Regions from separate parts of the Ochrobactrum sp. P6BSIII genome, predicted to be linked through region 2. Evidence: riboswitches for the same ligand, from Rfam matches in the RefSeq annotation. Region 2 holds a riboswitch; each other region holds the start of a gene.
What was found. A riboswitch is a leader RNA that binds a small molecule or an ion and turns the genes downstream of it on or off. The one in region 2 is predicted to bind cobalamin.

Region 1: it holds a riboswitch for cobalamin, as region 2 does, so the genes downstream of both, nrdH (glutaredoxin-like protein NrdH) here and FHW00_RS06050 (CbtB domain-containing protein) in region 2, are expected to answer to the same signal.
Region 3: it holds a riboswitch for cobalamin, as region 2 does, so the genes downstream of both, FHW00_RS02405 (ABC transporter substrate-binding protein) here and FHW00_RS06050 (CbtB domain-containing protein) in region 2, are expected to answer to the same signal.

Annotation. Positions count from the first base shown of each region.
Region 1 is NZ_JACGXB010000005.1:170,153-176,754, forward strand. Features, by position in the region: gene nrdE (class 1b ribonucleoside-diphosphate reductase subunit alpha) at 1-1,946, opposite strand, end outside; gene nrdI (class Ib ribonucleoside-diphosphate reductase assembly flavoprotein NrdI) at 1,922-2,344, opposite strand; gene nrdH (glutaredoxin-like protein NrdH) at 2,370-2,591, opposite strand; cobalamin riboswitch at 2,908-3,122, opposite strand; gene FHW00_RS08985 (SDR family oxidoreductase) at 3,219-4,049, opposite strand; gene FHW00_RS08990 (ABC transporter ATP-binding protein) at 4,170-5,894, opposite strand; gene FHW00_RS08995 (LysR family transcriptional regulator) at 6,062-6,602, opposite strand, start outside.
Region 2 is NZ_JACGXB010000003.1:370,454-377,055, reverse strand. Features, by position in the region: gene cobN (cobaltochelatase subunit CobN) at 1-180, opposite strand, end outside; gene cobW (cobalamin biosynthesis protein CobW) at 180-1,232, opposite strand; gene cobU (bifunctional adenosylcobinamide kinase/adenosylcobinamide-phosphate guanylyltransferase) at 1,237-1,758, opposite strand; gene FHW00_RS06055 (CbtA family protein) at 1,763-2,521, opposite strand; gene FHW00_RS06050 (CbtB domain-containing protein) at 2,665-2,853, opposite strand; cobalamin riboswitch at 2,905-3,137, opposite strand; gene FHW00_RS06045 (cobyric acid synthase) at 3,213-4,664, opposite strand; gene FHW00_RS06040 (isobutyryl-CoA dehydrogenase) at 5,765-6,602, shown strand, end outside.
Region 3 is NZ_JACGXB010000002.1:1-6,602, forward strand. Features, by position in the region: gene FHW00_RS02390 (CUE domain-containing protein) at 144-329, opposite strand; gene FHW00_RS02395 (hypothetical protein) at 578-832, shown strand; gene FHW00_RS02400 (RcnB family protein) at 981-1,331, opposite strand; cobalamin riboswitch at 1,510-1,757, shown strand; gene FHW00_RS02405 (ABC transporter substrate-binding protein) at 1,941-2,969, shown strand; gene FHW00_RS02410 (FecCD family ABC transporter permease) at 2,966-4,009, shown strand; gene FHW00_RS02415 (ABC transporter ATP-binding protein) at 4,006-4,821, shown strand; gene FHW00_RS02420 (D-mannonate oxidoreductase) at 4,965-6,086, opposite strand; gene FHW00_RS02425 (FadR/GntR family transcriptional regulator) at 6,279-6,602, shown strand, end outside.

The DNA.
Region 1 (6,602 bases), on a different contig from region 2:
GCCGGATAATAGACGCGACCAATCTTGCCTTCCTTTCGGATTTCGATCTTGGACACAATCGGATGGATCGAAGAGGTGGAATGGTTGATATAGGAGATCGACCCGGTCGGCGGTACAGCCTGAAGGTTCTGGTTGTAGAGGCCACCCTCCATCACCGCCTTTTTCAGGTCGCGCCAGTCGCCCTGCGTGGGGATCGAGATGCCCGCCTTTTCGAAAATCTCGCGGACCTTTTCGGTCGCTGGCTCCCAAAGCTGATCGGTATATTTGTCGAAATATTCACCCGATGCATATTTGGACTTCTCAAAACCGCTGAACGACTTACCCGCTTCGACGGCAATGCGGTTCGAAGCACGCAGAGCATGATAAGTCACGGTGTAGAAATAGATATTCGTGAAATCTACGCCTTCTTCCGAACCGTAGAAAATCCGCTCGCGGGCAAGATAGCCATGCAGGTTCATCTGGCCGAGGCCGATGGCGTGGCTCTCATCATTGCCGCGCGCGACAGACGGCACCGAGCCAATATGGCTCATATCGGAAACTGCCGTCAGCGCCCGAATGGAGGTTTCAATGGTCTTTCCAAAATCCGCCGAATCCATGGCGGCTGCGATGTTGAGCGAGCCGAGATTGCACGAAATATCCTTGCCGAGATGGGCATAGGAAAGGTCTTCATCAAAAATGCTGGCTTCGCTGACCTGCAGGATTTCCGAGCACAGATTGCTCATGGTGATGCGCCCGTCGATCGGGTTGGCGCGGTTCACCGTGTCCTCGAACATGATGTAGGGATAGCCGGATTCAAACTGGATTTCCGCCAGAACCTGGAAGAACTCACGCGCATTGATCTTCCGCTTGCGGATGCGCGCATCATCGACCATTTCGCGGTATTTTTCCGTGACGGAAATCTCGGTCAGCGGCTGACCATAGACCCGCTCCACGTCATAAGGCGAGAAGAGATACATATCCTCGTTGTTGCGGGCGAGCTCGAAAGTGATATCCGGGATCACCACACCCAGCGACAAGGTTTTGATGCGGATTTTCTCGTCCGCATTCTCGCGCTTGGTGTCAAGGAAGCGCATGATATCGGGATGATGCGCATGGAGATAAACCGCACCGGCTCCCTGTCGCGCACCAAGCTGATTGGCGTAGGAGAATGAGTCTTCCAGAAGCTTCATCACCGGAATGATGCCCGATGACTGGTTCTGGATCTGCTTGATCGGCGCGCCGGATTCGCGAATATTCGTCAGGCTCAAGGCCACGCCGCCGCCGCGCTTGGAAAGCTGCAATGCGGAATTGATGGAGCGTCCGATGGACTCCATATTGTCTTCCACACGCAGCAGGAAGCAGGACACAAGCTCGCCGCGCTGCTTCTTGCCCGCATTTAGGAATGTCGGCGTTGCAGGCTGATAGCGACCGGAAATAATCTCATCGACAAGATCGCGGGCCAGTTGCTCACTGCCACGCGCCAATGCCAGCGCCACCATGCAGACACGGTCCTCATAGCGCTCCAGATAGCGCTTTCCGTCGAAGGTTTTCAGCGTGTAGCTGGTGTAATATTTGAAGGCCCCGAGAAATGTCGGGAACCGGAATTTCTTGGCATAGGCCTCATCGAAAAGGTCGCGCACGAAATTGAAGGAGTACTGATCCAGCACCGCCTGTTCGTAATAGTTCTCCGTCACCAGATAATCGAGTTTCTCCCGCAGATTATGGAAAAAGACCGTGTTCTGGTTGACGTGCTGAAGGAAATATTGCTGCGCAGCCTGCTTGTCACGATCAAGCTGGATCTTGCCTTCATCGTCATAGAGGTTGAGCATCGCGTTCAACGCATGATAGTCCAGCCCATCCGTAGATTTGACAGGCTTGGGGCTGTTCGATGCCGCTGCTTGCGGCGCGTCCTGCGCGACCGGCTCTGCCTCGCGCTCGCGGATCAGGGTTGTGTCTGCCGTGTCCAAAATCGTTCCATCCCGTTCCTGACATTGCCAATGTCTTCATCGGTTCCCAAAAGCTCGAAGCGATAGAGATAGGGAACCTGACATTTGGCAGAGATTATTTTGCCGGCTATGCCAAAAGCTTCACCGAAATTGCTGTTGCCCGCGGCAATCACGCCGCGGATCAGCGAGCGATTGCCCGCATTGTTGAGAAAGCGGATGACGGGCTTGGGCACTGCCCCTTTTGTTCCGCCGCCGCCATAGCTTGGCGTCATGAGCACGAATGGCTCGTCTATCTGCAACGGCCTCGAGTCGTCCTCATCCCTTTGCAGGATGGGTATGCGCCTTGCGCGCATTCCAAGCCGCTCGACGAAACGATGCGTGTTTTCGGAGCGACTTGAGAAATAGACAAGGAGACCCATGGCCGAGCTCATGACAGTGCCACGATCACGAAAGACCGTTGATCATGTCCGGACGAAAACCGGCCCAGTGGGTTTCACCGGCCACGACGACTGGCACCTGACGATAGCCCAGCCCCGTGACGAGATCGTAAGCGGCCATATCTGCGGAAATGTCGATGACCTGATAATCGATCCCCTGACGGTCGAGGGCACGGGTGGTTGCGGTGCACTGGACGCAAGCGGGTTTGCTATAGACGGTGACGTTCATTTCTTCCTCACTGGATTGGACGCGAGCTGTCAAAGGCACAAGCCATCGGGACAGATGCGCATGAGAGATCGTTCGCGCATGGCACATGCGCGTGAAGGCAGACAAAATCGGGGAACAGTCAGCGATGCATGAGCACCACTGGACCGCGCAAAATCACCTCTGGAAAGGTGGACCTGAACCGAAGGAACAATACAAACTGGACAATGTGTCAGACATGGACTTCACCCCGAAGCTTGTGAGCGGGCATTCGGGGCAGCAATCGGCAAGAAGCACATCTCGCCTTACTGATTGCACACCAACCGGACACCCCGCCCGTGGACGTTCATTGCTCAAGGCAGGTCTCCTGGCTCACGGGTCAGCGCTCTTGTCGGTCTTCCCAGCTTACGCCAGTGACATGATCAACAAGAACTCACCGCTTACAGTTGCGGGGGCAGCTTCGGCTTCGTCTCAACCCTCATGGCAGCGACTCACCGAATTCCCTCTTAGCTTTCGACTCATCGAATCGAAAGAACCTAGAACACTATATATAGTAGACGAAGTTAAAAGACCGTCAACGGATAGTTGGTGAAAAGCGAAAAATCGGCAATCCATTTTGTAATGGTTGTGAAGAACGTGGATAACCGGACTTCAGCGCGCCGGCTTGATCGGCTTCGGGCGAAATTCAGGTTTCAGGGCCTTGAGCGCCATACGATCCACGATTCGCGGTGCGATCAGCTTGAGCCAGCGCCCCAATCGCATTTGCCGCGTCATCAGTACCTCGCGTTTGCGCCTCTGCAAACCATCGAGCATGAGACGCACCGCTTCTTCCACAGACATCATATCGTCTTCACGCACGCCGCTGGTTCCCAGCGCTTCACCACTGGCGCCATAGCCGACCTTGCGAATATCCGTCTTCACAACGCCCGGATAAACAATCGTTACGGAAATACCACTCGGCTCCAGTTCCGAGCGAAGCGCTTCGCAAAATCCGGAAAGCGCGAATTTTGTCCCGCTATAGGCCGAGCGCCCCGGCACGCCGATCAGCCCCGCAACCGATGAAACCACCGCAATCCGTCCTTTGGTCTCGGCGAGGTGAGGAAGTGCGGCATGGATCGGCCAGATGCTGCCAAAATAGTTCAGCTCCATCAGATCGTGCATCCAGTGCAAATCTTCCGGTTTGATTTCCGCGAAATTGGCGTGGGCCGACATGCCCGCATTGACGATCAGCGTGTCGATCCGGCCAAAAGTCGACGCCGCTTTTTCAATCAAGGCAATGCAGGCATTGCGATCTGTAACATCGGTCGGCACAACCAGCACGGTGCTGCCCTCAAGCCGCAATTCTGTTGCTAGTTTTTCAAGCTTTTCGACATTACGCGCAGCCAGAACAAGGGCAGCCCCTGCGCGATCGCGATGCGCAATCTGGCGTGCGGTTTCCGCTCCGATCCCGTCGGACGCGCCCGTTATAATCGTAACATCCATGTCGGTCTCCCTGCCGATAAGATGAACGATTATGCCGTCGAAAACCGCCAGCTGGAACAAGCTATTTTGCTAAAGTCGCGGTTTTCACGAACTGTCGTCAGATTATTTGCCGTCTAACTTTCAGTTCACTTGCGCCGCGTGCAATTGCTGATAGCGACCGCCGGAACGAGCCACCAGCTCGTCATGAACACCCTGTTCGATAATCCGGCCGTCTTCCACCACCACAATCCGGTCTGCATTGACAATGGTTGCAAGCCGGTGCGCGATGACCAGCGTGGTGCGCCCCTGCGAAAGATCGGCAAGCGATTGCTGGATTGCACGTTCGGTTTCGGTATCCAGCGCCGATGTCGCCTCATCGAGGATCAGGATCGGCGGGTTTTTCAGGAAAATACGCGCAATCGCCAGACGCTGTTTCTGGCCGCCCGAAAGCTTGACGCCGCGTTCACCCACAACCGTATCCAAACCGGCAGGCAAGGCGGCAATCACATCGTCGAGACGGGCGCGCCGCGCCGCTTCGAGGATTTCCTCCTCCGAGGCCTCCAGCCTGCCATAAGCGATGTTGTCGCGGATCGTTCCGGCAAACAGGAAGACATCCTGACTGACAATACCGATATTGGACCGCAGCGACTTGAGCGTCATGTCGCGAATATCAATGCCGTCGATGCTGATCGCACCTTCGGTCACTTCATAAAAGCGCGGCAACAGAGAGCAGATCGTGGTCTTGCCAGCGCCAGACGAGCCGACGAAGGCGACCGTTTCACCAGCGCGGATCGACAGGGTCAAATGGGCAAGCAACGGCTTTTCCGAACGGTAGCCGAAGCTGACGTCATTATACTCGATATCGCCATGCAGACGCTGCACGGAAACGGCTTGCGGCCTGTCGGCAATATCCGGCTCTGTATCGAGAAAGGCCGAATAGCGCTGGAAACCGGCAATGCCCTTCGGGTAGCTTTCGATGATCGAATTGATCTTCTCGATGGGCCGGAAGAAAACACCGATGAGCAGCAGGAAACCGACGAAGCCACCTTCTGTCAGCTGGCCGCGCACGACAAACCAGGCGCCCGCGAGCATGACGATAATCTGGACAAAACGCATCGAAAGATAAGACAGCGACATCGAAGCCGCCATGATCTTATAGGCCCGCAATTTGGTCGTCAGATAGTTGCGGTTGCTTTCGGCAAACAGCTTGCGCTCGTGGTCTTCATTCGTGAAGGCCTGCACGACGCGAATGCCGCCTACATTTTCCTCGATACGCGCATTGAACTCGCCGACACGGCCATAAAGTGCATGCCAGTTCGAGGTCATCCGGCTGCCATAGCGGATGCTCACAATCGCCGTCAGCGGAACGACCAGCGCCGTAATCAGCGCCAATGGCACATGAATCCAGAGCATCAAGGCGAAAGCGCCGATCAGCGTCATGACGGCGATGAACAGATCCTCGGGGCCGTGATGGGCCACTTCGCCGATCTCTTCCAGATCCTTGGTCAGCTTTGCGACCAGATGCCCGGTCTTCTGATTGTCGAAGAAACGGAACGACAGTTTTTGCAGATGATCGAATGCTTTGCGCCGCATCTCGGTTTCGATCTTGATCCCGAGCATATGGCCCCAATAGGTCACAATGACCTGCAAACCGGCGTTGAGGAGATAGATCAGAAACAGCCCGGCCACCGCAATGGCAATCAGCCCAAGCTGATTGGTCGGCAGCAGACGATCGATGAACAGTGTCACCGCGACCGGAAAGGCCAACTCCAGCAGGCCAGCAAGGACGGCGCTAGAGAAATCAAGCGCAAACAAGCCCTTGTGCGGTTCATAATAGGCAGCAAAGCGCTTCAGCAAACTGGTCATCAAAATCTCGGCTTACACTTTTGGGGCAGCATTCAAAGGGGTCTGAACACGCGCCCATCCCTAACGACTGTTAGCAAGTTTTTGAATAGCATGGCGTTTATTTTCTCATTATTCGGCCCGATCAACCGATTTGTGATCGTTTAACTCAACTTTACGATGGCTGGCCGCTAGAGATTGGGCAAAAGGCTCATGAGATTCTCGATCAACGGCGAGTGATTGCTCTTCATGGAGGCAAGCGCCAGGCGTGCTGAAAGCGGCTTCCCTTCAATCGGCCTATAGGCCACACCAGCAAGCCTGATCTGTGCAATCGCGGTCGGAACAATCGAAACGCCGAGGTCAGCAGCCACCAGATTGACGACCGATGGCATTTGCGGCGCTTCCTGCGCGACGATCATTTCAAAACCGGCATCACGGCAGGCGGCAACCACATCGTCATAGAGGCTAAGGCCGACAATGCGCGGAAACATAACAAAGGCTTCGTTGGCAAGCGCTGAAACCGGCAAAGTCTCATGCGTCGCCAGCGGATGATGGCTCGGTAAGGCGATCAGCATCGGCTCATCGGCCAAGCGCTTCATGCGCACATCCTTGGGATTTTCGAGGCCGGGACGGATGAAAGCTGCATCCACTTCCCCGCGCACAAGTTTTTCCATCAGGAGACTGGTGTTCATTTCGGTGAGCGTCAGCCGTACCTCCGGCCAGCGGGCACGA
Region 2 (6,602 bases):
GCTCAGAAAACTGGCAAGCCGCAGGCTTGGCCCGTCTGGCTCAGCGCGATGCGCCTGCGCAAGACTGGCCAACTCTGTGTCGGCGGCGGAAAGGAACAGAATATCACCCGGCGTCTGGCCGAGATCGACGGCCTCATTGCCGTCGCTGATCGTTCCTTTCTGGGCAAGCAGAAGATGCATTACAAAACTGCGTCTTTCACGGCCTTGGCAATGGCGGTTTCATCAATCTCATGCAGACCGATGACAACGAGACGCGTCGAACGGGCTTCATCTTTGCCCCACGGGCGGTCGAAGTAATGCTCGATACGCGGGCCGACAGCCTGCACCACCAGACGCATCGGCTTGCCCGGCACATCGACAAAGCCCTTGAGCCGCAGAACATCATGGTCCGAGATGATGGTCTTCAGCTTTTCGGCAAAGACCTTCGGGTCCGAAACAGAACCGGCTTCGACCACAAAGCTCTCGAATTCATCGTGATCATGCTCGTGGCCATCGGCATGATGGATTTCATGATGCGACTTGCGGTTGGCGATATCGTCTTCCGTACCGACGCCGAGGCCGAGCAGCACATCTGCGCCAAGCTTGCCGAAACTTGCAGGCACCATGTTGACGCGGCGCGAGGAACGCTCGGCAACGTCAGCCTTCACACTGTCGAGGCTCGACGCGTCAATCAGGTCGGCCTTGTTGAGCACGATCAGGTCGGCTGCATGAATCTGGTCTTCAAACAGTTCTTCAAGCGGGCTTTCATGATCAAGCGATTCATCGGCAGCGCGCTGCGCATCCACCTTGTCATGATCGTCTGCAAAACGGCCTTCGGCTACAGCGGCGGCATCGATAACCGTCACCACGCCATCGACCGTGACCTGCGTCTTGATCTCCGGCCAGTTGAAGGCGGCGACCAGCGGCTGCGGCAATGCAAGGCCGGACGTCTCGATGACGATGTGATCCGGACGGTCCGCGCGGTCGAGCAGCTTAGTCATGGTCGGGATGAAATCATCGGCAACGGTGCAGCAAATGCAGCCATTGTTGAGTTCGATCACGTCTTCCTCGCGGCAAGTCTCGATGCCGCAACCTTTCAGAATGCCGCCATCGACACCAAGATCACCAAATTCATTGATGATCAGCGCAATGCGCTTGCCATTGGCATTTTCGAGCAGATTACGGATCATCGTGGTCTTGCCCGATCCGAGAAAGCCGGTGATCACGGTAGCCGGTATCTTTTGACCCTGCATAAAATTATCCCTTCATCTTGAGCGGCAAACCTGCCGCCATGAAATAAACTTCGTCTGCCGCCGCAGCGATGGCTTGATGCAGAAAACCTGCATGATCACGAAATTCCCGCGCCATGCGGTTTTCCGGCACGATGCCGAGCCCCACTTCGTTGGACACAAAAACCACCGGCCCGCGGAGGGCCGGAAGCGCGGCGACCAGATCGCGCGATTCCGCGGCGATATCGCGCTCGGCCATCATGAGATTGGTGACCCAAAGGGTCAGGCAGTCAACCAGCACGAATTTCGATGATTGTGCCTGTTGCAGAAGTGCGCTCTTCAAATCGAGCGGCTCTTCTACGGTCTGCCATTGCGTACCGCGCCGGTCGCGATGCACCGCAATACGGCTTTCCATTTCTCCGTCGAAGGCGCGCCCCGTCGCCAGATAAACCGGCTGAAGCCCGGAGGCTTCAACCAGCTTTTCGGCATAGGACGACTTACCCGAACGGGCTCCGCCAAGAACAAAGGTTATTTTTCCGGGCAGAGCCACGCTATCAGCCTTCCAGTTCCGATGCGGCGTAATGCTGGATGAACCAGCCAAGCGCCAGACCGATCACCGCCCACATGAACAGGTTCGTCGCCAGCGAAGCGACCGCATATTGCGATGCGAGCAGCGACGGAATTGGCGATGCAATATCCTCTGGATGCGGCGCGCCATAGACATGCGGGGCAATAATGGCGACGAGGCCGAGCAATTTTGCCCAGATTTCGCCGCGCAGCACGATCAGATAGAGACCCACGCCGCTGAGTACGACCGTCGATATCCACCAGAGCTGGCGCTGGGCAAGATCAGCCGCAGGCATGGCCGGCAGTTCCGGCGACAGGCCGAGCGCTGGCATGAACGCCACCGCAAAGAAACCGGCCATGCCCCAGTAAAGGCCGTTCTGCACCGTGATTGGACGACCGAGCAGCAGCGCAATACCACCGAGCAGCAGGGCAAAACCAGAACCGGCAACGAGGTTGGCCAGGATCGTATTGCCAAGACGGCCAAACGGCAGTTCTGCCCCGGCTTCTTCTTCGGCTGGTGCGGCGGCTGCCGCATGATCATGGGCGGGGGCTTCGGCAGTGGCCTGTGCATGCGGCGCAGCTTCCGCCGGTCCATGACCCAGATCGTGGCTATGGCCGCCGCCAGCCTCTTCATAAACTTCCGCCTGCAGGATGAGCGGAACGGTCTTGAGATACATGGCAGGCGTCACGAGAAGCCCTGCCAGAAGGCCCGCAGCAAGCGTAGCCAAAAGATAACGGATCAACATTTTAGTCCCCCAACTGCAAAAAATCGCCGATAGCCACAGCCATCGGACGCAAAGCAGTGTCAGCTTCCTTGAAAAACACGTCTACGTTCATTCCCCACGCAAACCGGCGCGTAAACGCGGCTCGCAATGTCGATGCTAATGCATCAATGGCAGGGAAAGCCGTAAGAATGGCGGGTATCGTGCGCTGAATCGTGCAGCGTATCCGAATGCGCAAGGCCAACGCCGTAAACGAGAAAGGCGCCGAGGAGCAGGGAAACCACAGCCGTACCAAGGCGTGCAGCCAAAGGCAGAGATACAGTGGTGGAAACAGAATTATTTATACGTGCGGCCATGACAACCTCCGTGCAGGCAGCAGGGAAAAACCTCCCATGGGGCGCGGGTATAATACCCTTCTGCAACAGGCAGGTCTCCTGGCTCACGGGTCGTCGGAAATGTCACCGCCTTCCCGGAACTTTAAGTTCCAGTGGCTGCCGGTTACCCGGCCTGGCTTCATTCCTCTCCGCTCTACAGTCGCGGGGTCGGCTGCGATAAAGACGCCCGAATTGGGTCCGTCCTTCGCATTCCCTCTTGGTCCCACCGGATTCGTCCGGCGAAAACCTGTCACATGGTCGGACATTAGGCCTTTGCCACAGCACCGTCAATCGGGCCTGTGGGCATAGTTGTGGGCCAAAAGATGGGCGCGCATGCCGTGTCATATCAAAGAAAACAACGCGTCGATATCGAGACAGGCTTCCAGCCCCTCGGCCAATTCGTCGAGCGCCGTCTCGACGGTCAAACGATAATTGCCCGCGCCGCCTTCGACCCCCAGCGTGGCGAGAAATTGCTGCCGGAAACGATCCGCGCCGAAAACGCCGTGCAGATAAGTCCCCATAATCCGACCATTCGGAGAGACCGCGCCGTCATCATGATCCCCGATGCGTGCAAAAGGCCTGAACATATCCGCACCTGTCGTGCGGCCGATATGAATTTCATATCCTTCGAGTGGCGCATCATAGAGCAATGAACTCGCCTCGACATTGCGGACGACTTTTTCCGGCTCCATGATGGTTTCGATATCCAGCAGCCCCAGCCCTTCCGCTTCGCGCACCTGTCCTTCGATCCCGTGCGGATCGCGGATGCTGCGCCCCAGCATTTGAAAACCACCGCAGATACCGAGTACATGTCCGCCGCGCTTTACGTGCGCTGCCAGATCGCGATCCCATCCGTTTTCGCGAAACGCCAGCAGATCGGCAATGGTGGACTTCGTTCCGGGCAACACGACCAGCCCGGCATCGGGCGGAAGCGGCGTACCGGGCGGCACCATGACCACCTCTACAGCAGGTTCGACTTTCAGCGGGTCCAGATCGTCGAAATTGGCGATGCGCGGCAACATCGGAACCGCAACTTTCAGCGCCTTGTCGGCGCTGCGCACGGCACGCTCCAGAACCACCGAATCTTCGGCCGGCAATCTGGAAACAGCCTTGAGCCACGGAACAACACCGAAAGAAGGCCAACCGGTGAAGCGCCCTATCGCTTCCAGCCCGTCGTCGAACAGAGAAATGTCACCGCGAAACTTGTTGATGATGAAACCGCGCACCATGGCGCGATCTTCTTCCGGCAGGATTGTGTGCGTCCCTACCAGCGAGGCAATCACCCCGCCCCGATCAATATCACCGACCAGCACCACCGGCACATTTGCCCGTGTTGCGAAGCCCATATTGGCGATATCTCCGGCCCGAAGATTGATTTCCGCTGGCGAACCGGCCCCTTCTATCAGCACAAGGTCTGCACCTTCGCTGACGATGGCAAAGGATTCCATCACCGACGCCATCAGGTGCGGCTTTAGTTCCTGATAATAGCGTCCGCGCGCTTCGCCGCGCACCTGGCCCTGCACTACGATCTGGCTGCCCATATCCGTCTGGGGCTTCAGCAGAACAGGGTTCATATGCACCGATGATGGAATGCCGGACGCCAGCGCCTGTAGCCACTGGGCGCGACCGATTTCCCCACCGTCATCACTGACCGCAGCATTGTTCGACATGTTCTGAGGCTTGAACGGACGGACCTTCAATCCGCGATTGCGCGCCACGCGACAGAGCCCCGCGACAAGCACGCTCTTGCCGACATCAGACCCCGTTCCCTGAAACATAACTGCCCGTACCATCCGATCTGCGTAGCTGAAACATTAGGTCGTGGCAACGTGTTCACCCACAACTCAGTCGAAGAGCCATTGGTTCCGATGTCTTCATTACATGGGCTCGGTTGCCAGTCGTTGTTGGCATCTTAATCTTACGTCCGCTGAGAGTCCTCCCAGTCGAATATGGAAAGACGCCGAGGTATCTATTGGTGAGCATTTTCGAGGAGCCAGGACATGCCATTCAATAGTAGCCCCTTAGAAATCCCGCCAGAATGGGGGGACTACAGCCAACTCACGGCAGCTATAGCGCGACACAACGCCACCATGGCAGCGCAAAATTCGGAGCCATATTCCATCTCCACAATGTATCACTACCCAAATGTCGGCTTCGGGTCGGCACAACCGCGTATGAATAGATTATCACCGCCGCCGCCCTACTCGGCCACCCCACCGAGCTACAACAATATTTTTGGTGACCACCATCAGGATTACCGCCCCTATAGCCTTCAATCACACCATGAGAACAGTGAAACAACTCTACCTCGATTAGAATCTCCAACCCCTAGCACTATTTCTCCAAGAGGCGGTATGATGGGTAGTTCTTCTGAGAGGATTTATCGTTCACGCAATAGGCAAATTGAAACAAGAGCACCTACTCCATACTATTTAGATGACCACCGTCCTCTTCCAATTAACGCCGTTTATCACGAAACACATGTTTCTATGCCACAACACACTTCACCGAACGTCAGTCCATCGCCCCAGAACGGCTTAAGAAACGGTCCGCCTCGCTATGACGACATATATGGGGCGTTGCCTTATGGAGAGCTTTCAGAGCCTTATGTGACGCGACTGTAGTGCCAATCAGTATTTGCCAGAATTTTCGGCGCCCATCTACGCGGGTTACTATTCATCAGCCGGTCCGCGTCAAACGTTGCGCGCCACAATCTCCAAAGCCAATGCACATCGAGCGGATTCCTCAGCGCCTCATCATCCCCTTGATCTATGCAAAAATGCGCATCAGTTTATTACAAATGTGAGCAAGATTATTCCAATGGAGCGTTGGCAGTTCTCCGGTCTTATGCTCTAGTCCAGCTCAGAGGAGCGGTACTCATAGGGAGGAAACCATGGATGCTGGCGAACAGAACCAGTTCGAGCTGAATGAAGAACAGCTTGCCATTCAGGAGATGGCGCGCGGCTTCGCCAGCGACCGGATTGCACCCCATGCGCTGCAATGGGACCGCGACAAGCATTTCCCGGTTGATGCGCTTCGCGAGGCCGGATCGCTCGGCATGGGCGGCATCTATGTCCGCGAAGATGTCGGCGGATCAGCGCTGAAACGCATGGATGCGGTGCTTATTTTCGAGGCGCTTGCCGCCGCCTGCCCGTCATTCTCGGCCTTTGTCTCCATCCACAACATGGCTGCGTGGATGATCGACACATTTGGCAACGAGACGCAACGCCAGCAGTTCCTGCCTGATCTGACATCGATGGATCGGCTGGCCAGTTATTGTTTGACTGAACCGGGTTCTGGCTCGGATGCCGCAGCCCTTCGCACCCGCGCCACGCGGGATGGCGACCATTATGTCATCAATGGTGCAAAGCAGTTTATTTCCGGTGCCGGAGAGACCGACATTTACGTCACCATGGTGCGTACCGGCGAGGACGGTCCGAAAGGCATTTCCACGCTTGTTGTGCCAAAAGATGCACCCGGCCTGTCCTTCGGCGCTAACGAATACAAGATGGGCTGGAACTGTCAGCCGACGCGAACAGTCATTTTCGACAACTGCCGCGTACCGGTGGAAAACCGGCTTGGCGACGAAGGCACAGGCTTCAAGATCGCTATGGCCGGTCTCGACGGTGGACGGCTGAATATCGGAGCCTGCTCGCTTGGCGGCGCGCAATCTGCACTCGACAAGGCGCTTGAATATTGCGGCGAGCGCAAGGCCTTCGGACAAACAATAG
Region 3 (6,602 bases), on a different contig from region 2:
AAGGAGAAAAGTAGGAACTTGACCACTACTATCGACCCGAAACATAACTAACAGGCGGGTCAATTCTCGGCGCAAATGCCGGGTCACTTCTCAGTACAAATCAACAGCGTAAGCCTCGGGTAAGGCGACTTGGAACGTTTTCATCACGCTGCCTTCTTAAATAGGTCGGCGCGCTGGCCATGCGTAATGGCGAGGCGAGAAAGTTCGACTTCGCGCGCCAGAAAGTCACGGTCTTTCAGGAGCGCCTCAATAGCCGCGTGCACATCTCCCCTGTGGTAGGCGAGTACCTGCTGAATTTCGTCTTCATAATTTTGCACAAGAGCGTTCATGGCTTCCTCCTGCTAATTTAGATGTTCTCATTTTGTTCTCATTGGAGTTCGTCGTCAAGACGCTAAATTGCCGTGCATGAACGTGCTACAAATCGTGCAATTTACTGTGTTACAAACTGTGCTACAATTTCGGGTTCGTAATTAAAATAAGATAATAAAAACAATAGTGTATGGAATAGTTTGATACCAACCGACCGTACCATTTCTCTCCCAGGCCATTTCACTAACACGTTGAGTTTACTGCGGGATTGGACAATCTCGCCGTGAAGCCGTTGTCGCTTGCGGTAAATTTGGCTAGATATGCGGCTTTGAAGGTTATTTTCAAGGACATCGCAATGGTCGGATGCTTGCCGCCGCTTATCCTGCTGATTTTAGGGGCTGGCATTGGTGCATTGATCGGCGGCAGCACTGATGCAGTTTATGGCGGTCTTGTGGGGTTGGCCATCGGGCTGGTCGTGATGGTGGTCCTTGTCTGGATATTGATGAAGGCCCGCAACCGATAGACTGCTTTCACTGACTGTTTTAGGCGTCCGCTGGGCGCGTTCTATGAGCCGGTTTCGGTTGCGCTTTTAGAAGATCAAAAAACATCGGCCAGAGCTAAGCTCTGGCCGATGTTTTGCATAATGGCGATAGCTTCAGGCTTTGCTGCCCTTAGCGGCCAGCAAGAATGCCAGCAATGATGCCCGTTGCGGTGGTGACCAGCAGGAACTGGTTGTCGACCTTCACCCAGCGCTGGCCCGGACCCGGACGGCGGAGGCCATAACGCTGATAATCACGGACTTCCGGATGACGGCGCCAATCATTGTAACGCTGGCCCTTGGACCAGTTCTGACGGCCATGATCGCGACGATCATTGCGGCCAAATTCCTTGCCGTGCGACGGGCGTGGCTTCTGCTCCATGCGATGCGGACCCGGCTTGCGCTGATAATCCTGCGCTTGTGCTGCCAGTGGCGCGCCGATGAAGGAAAGGGCTACGGCTGCAAGAATGACTTTTTTGAACATCATGTTCTCCTTTGCTGTTGGGTTGACACTATTGGGAGACGAATGAACGGAAGATGAATGGCAGCATTTTGAAACATTAAATAAAATCAATGTGATATTAACACTTTATTAACCATGGCTTTATGTGTGCCAAACGCGTCAGAACTCGATGGAAACACTTGACCGTTCCGGCATCGGAACGTAATAGTGTTACGACGGTTCCCCGACCGAGAGTGAAGGGGATTAATAGGGAACACGGTGAGGACGACCCGAAAAGGGACCGAGACCGTGGCTGCCCCCGCAACTGTAAGCGGATTGCTGTCCATCCTCGTGACGCTGACAGGCGTCATGCCACTGTGTTTGATCGGCGAAAGCTGAACGACACGGGAAGGCAGATGGAAGCGACCATCCGCAAGCCAGGAGACCTGCCGTCATAGGGCCTTGAGCCCACCATCATCCATTGTCACGGGCGGGGATGCCCGGAGCAGGAGCAGGTTATGACAGCACATCGCGCTGCAAGGCGCTTTTTTACATCGTCATTCATATCCCCGGATATCTCCGTTTGCTCACGGTGCCTTATCGCCGCTGCTTGCTGACGTGGCCACATCTTTCATCATTTCGGGGATTCTCATGACATTCCACGGCAAGACGTCGTTTCGCGCAGCGCTATGCGCTCTTTCATTGCTCGCAGTCGTGCCAGCACTTCAGGCTGCAGAAACGCACTATCCGCTGACACTGAAGAACTGTGGACGAGACGTCACATTCAAACAGGCCCCGACGCGCGCGGTGGCTGTCGGTCAAAGCAGCACGGAAATTCTGTACAGCCTCGGTCTTGGCGACAAAGTGGTGGGCACGGCGGTCTGGTTTGGCCCGGTGCTCAAGGGCTTTGAAGAGGTCAATGCCAAGGTCAAGCGGCTGGCAGATAATGATCCGAGCTTTGAAAGCGTTCTGGCGCAGAAGCCTGATATCGTGACAGCGGATTTCCAGTGGCATGTCGGACCGAACGGCATCGTCGCCAAGCCGGAACAATTCGAGGAACTGGGCATACCCGCCTATACGTCGCCTTCGGATTGCGTCGGCAAGGATAATTCCGGCGGAGGCGATGGCGTGCGCACGGCGGCCTTCACGATGGATGTCGTTTATCAGGAAATCGGCGAGCTGGCCGCGATCTTCAACGTGCAGGATCGTGGTGAAAAGCTGATTGCCGAGCTGAAGGGACGCGAAGAAGCGGCACGCAGCAAGATTGGCGCCAGCGGCGGTAAGCTCTCCGCTGCGGTCTGGTTCTCCAGCACGCAGATCGACGCCGATCCCTATATCGCCGGTAAGTTTGGCGCTCCGGCCTATATCCTGTCGGCGCTTGGCATCAAGAATGTGGTCAACAGCGAAGAAGAGTGGCCGACGGTCGGCTGGGAGACGATTGCAAAGTCCAACCCGTCGATGATCGTGGCTGCCAAGCTGGACCGTCGCCGTTATCCGGCGGACGATATTGCCGTGAAGCACAAGTTCCTCGAAAGCGATCCGGTGACAAGCCTGATGCCAGCCGTCAAGGGCGGTCATGTCTTCGACATAGATGCGCAGTCGATGAGCACATCGCTGCGGGTGATTGAGGGTATTGAAACGCTGGCCGCAGCCATCGCTGCTTCGGACCTCAACAAATGACAGCTTTGGTGGCCATAGGAAGGCTTCCTTTCAGCAACAAGGTGAGCGCCGGGGTTCTGGCGCTCATTCTGCTGCTTGCCGCCCTTTGGTTTGGTGCGGCGATTGGTGAAACCGCCATACCGCTCGATGTGGTGGCGAAGACCGTCGCAAACCGGCTGTGGCATGCAGGCTATGTGCTCGATCCCATCGATGAGGGGATCGTATGGAGCTATCGTCTCAGCCGCGCCGTGGTGGCGGCATGCTGCGGCGCGGCGCTGGCGCTTTCCGGCGTTGTGCTGCAATCTCTGCTGCGCAATTCGCTCGCAGATCCGTATATTCTGGGCATCTCCGCCGGGGCTTCGACCGGGGCCGTCAGCGTCGCCATTCTTGGCATCGGCGCTGGCGTTCTCACGCTTTCGCTCGGCGCATTCATCGGGGCGATACTCGCCTTCGTTCTGGTTTCACTGTTGGCGCTGAAAGCCGGGCGCGGCAACAGCGCCATTATTCTTGCCGGTATAGCCGGCTCGCAGCTTTTCAACGCGCTGACCTCGTTCATCGTGACAAAGGCGGCCAATGCCGAACAGGCGCGTGGTATCATGTTCTGGCTTCTCGGCAATCTCTCCGGCGTGCGCTGGCCCGATGTTACGCTGGCGCTGCCTGCCTGTCTGATTGGCCTGGTCGTCTGCCTGTGGCACGCCCGTGCGCTCGATGCTTTCACGTTTGGTGCGGAATCCGCCGCTTCGCTCGGTATTCCGGTGCGGCGCGTCTATGCGGTGCTGATTGGCGCCAGCGCCATGATGACGGCGGTGATGGTTTCCATCGTCGGGTCCATCGGCTTTATCGGTCTTGTCATTCCCCATGCGGCGCGGATGATTGTCGGCGTGCGGCATGGCGCATTATTGCCGGTTAGTGCGTTGATCGGTGCAATCTTCATGATCGCGGCTGATATCGTGTCGCGCATTATCGTGCCGGGACAGGTGCTGCCCATCGGGGTTGTGACAGCGCTGGTCGGCGCTCCGGCCTTTGCGCTGCTGCTCGGACAGAGGAGGGCGCGCGCATGATGCTGTCGGCGCACAATGTTTCCTGGATGGCGGGCGGCGCGGAAATCCTGAGCGGCGTCTCGCTTGAGGTGATTGAAGGCGAGTTTCTCGGCATTATCGGGCCGAATGGCTCCGGCAAGACGACGCTTCTGTCGCTGCTTTCAGGTCTGAAGCGTCCGCGCAGCGGTGCGGTGCAACTCGGCGAAACACCGATTGAACGTTTCAACCGCCGCGAGATTGCGCGGCTGCTGGCGCTGGTCGAACAGCAGGCGGAAACGACTGAGCGCATCACGGCGCGACAGGCGGTGGAGCTTGGGCGCACGCCCTATCTCGGCGCTCTGTCACCGTGGTCTGCTGAAGATGACGCCATCGTCGATCATGCGCTGGCGCATGTGGATATGACCCATCTGGCCAAACGCAACTGGCATACGCTGTCGGGCGGAGAACGCCAGCGCCTGCATATTGCCCGCGCTTTGGCGCAGCAGCCGCGCATCTTGCTGTTGGACGAGCCGACCAATCACCTCGACATTGGTCATCAGATCGGGCTTCTCGATCTCGTCCGCCAGCAAAGCCAGACCAACGGGCTGACCGTGGTGGCCGCGCTGCACGACCTCAATCATGCAGCCATGTTCTGCGACCGCATTGCGGTGATGGACAAGGGACGGCTGGCGGCGCTCGGCGCACCACGAGACGTGTTAACGGCGGAGCGTATCCGTTCCGTATTTGGCGTCGATGTGGAGGTCGAGCATATGGGTGCCAGCGGTTGTCATATCCGCTATTGCGCACCGGGGCTTGTGCATGAAGCGCCGGTGCTGCAGCTGCGTACAGCTTAGCACTATAGTTGCATTCTTCGTGATGCCGGTCTGCAACGAGCAATTTCCTGCGCTCCGGTGCTCACGTACCCTTAAGTACGCTCCGCTCCGGTGCTCAAAAATCACTCGTTTCGCCGCGGCCTGACGAATTTGCAACTGTAGTGCTAGTTTAAAGCGGCTTTCAAGCGGCGCTGTTCCAGTCCAAGCCCCAGTTCTTCCGCGCGGGCAATGATCGGAGCAAAGCGGCGCTGCTTCTTTTCCTCGTGATTGGAAGCAATGTCGGCAATGCGGTGCTTCAGGAACGGGTTGAGAAAACGCTCGCGAACGGAAACCACATAGGCTTCCGCCTCGTCGCCTAGCCCATCGGCTGCAAACACCGGCAGCACTTCTTCGCGCCACAGGGCTTCCAGCTCGCTGCGGATAGTTTCATCCTGCATGGCTTCCAGCACGATTTCGTCTTTGGGGCGATTTCCCTTCACCCATCGTTCGGCAATGAAGCTATGACCGAGATTAAGCAGATAAAGCTTCAGCCGCTCATAGCGCGCCAGATCGTCGGTCACGACAATATCCTTGTGGCGGCATGGCAGCGTCAGGCCCTGCGCTTGTTCGATAGCCCAGATCGCATAGGGTTCAGCGATAGCGCCGACTGGCTCAATCGCTTCGGAGACGATGCGGTCAACCAGACTATTGGCAAAGATGCAGCGCGTTTCCAGCCATTCGACAAAACCGCTCGGCAGCTTCCATTCCTGCGCCAGCCCGATCAGGATGGCGCGCAGTTTGTCGCCGTTGCGGGAAATCAGCTCGCACGGGAAAATCGAGAGCGGTGCTTCCGGGTTGTTCTTCCAGCGATGGTGCAGAAGCACGAGCAGCTTGGCGGGAAAACTCTTCGGCAGGGTCTGCGGATTGGCGAGCAGCGAAGCGTCGTCGCTCGCGTCCAGCTCATAGCCCTTGTCGCCGGTGTTCGAGAGGATCACCTGGACAGTCGCGCCGAGATCGAGAATCTCGGCCCAGTCGGTATGTGCGGAATAAGCGGCGGTCACGCCCTTGGCGTTGTGCTCCGTTTCCGACGGCTTGCCATCGACCAGACCGCGGATCACGACGGGATAGGTCTTGCCTTCATTCAGTGCGGCGATGCGTTGCGCGCTCTGCGGGTTGGACGTTGTCTGCACCACGGCAATCGTGCCGATTGCATCACCTGTCGCCAGCGCTTCGGCGACGAAGAAATCGGCATGGGCGAGCAGAAAACGGCTGGTGCCGAATTGAAGAATCGCTGGCTTGTTTTGCATGGCATGCTCCCGAATTTGTAACAGTAGTGCTACGCGATCTGCGCCAAATTGGTCAAGCCAATAGGTTCTGGCCGCAGAAATAGGGTTGAATTTTTCTGGAGCGCTGCGCGATTTGCCGCATTTTCGCACCGATTCAGGCATATTGCGCTTCCCGTTGGCTGGAATTATGGTAAGGCCAATTTGGGAGTGATGATGAGCGACTTTGCGGCCACAGCGGAACCTCGCAGGCTTTACCAGCAGATTGCCGACCGGGTCAGAAATCTGATTCAAGACGGGCAGTTTCCGGCGGGAAGCAGGCTTCCGGCTGAGCGCGAGCTTGCCCAGCAACTGGGTGTGTCGCGCCCGTCGCTGCGTGAGGCGCTGATCGCTCTCGAGATCGCCGGCAATGTCGAAATCCGGATGGGTTCCGGCATCTATGTCAATGCCGATCCGGAAAAGCGTGTCGTTACGCAAGGTGTATCCATTGGCGAAAGCCCGCTGGAAATCATGCAGGCGCGCGAGCTGATTGAAGGCAGC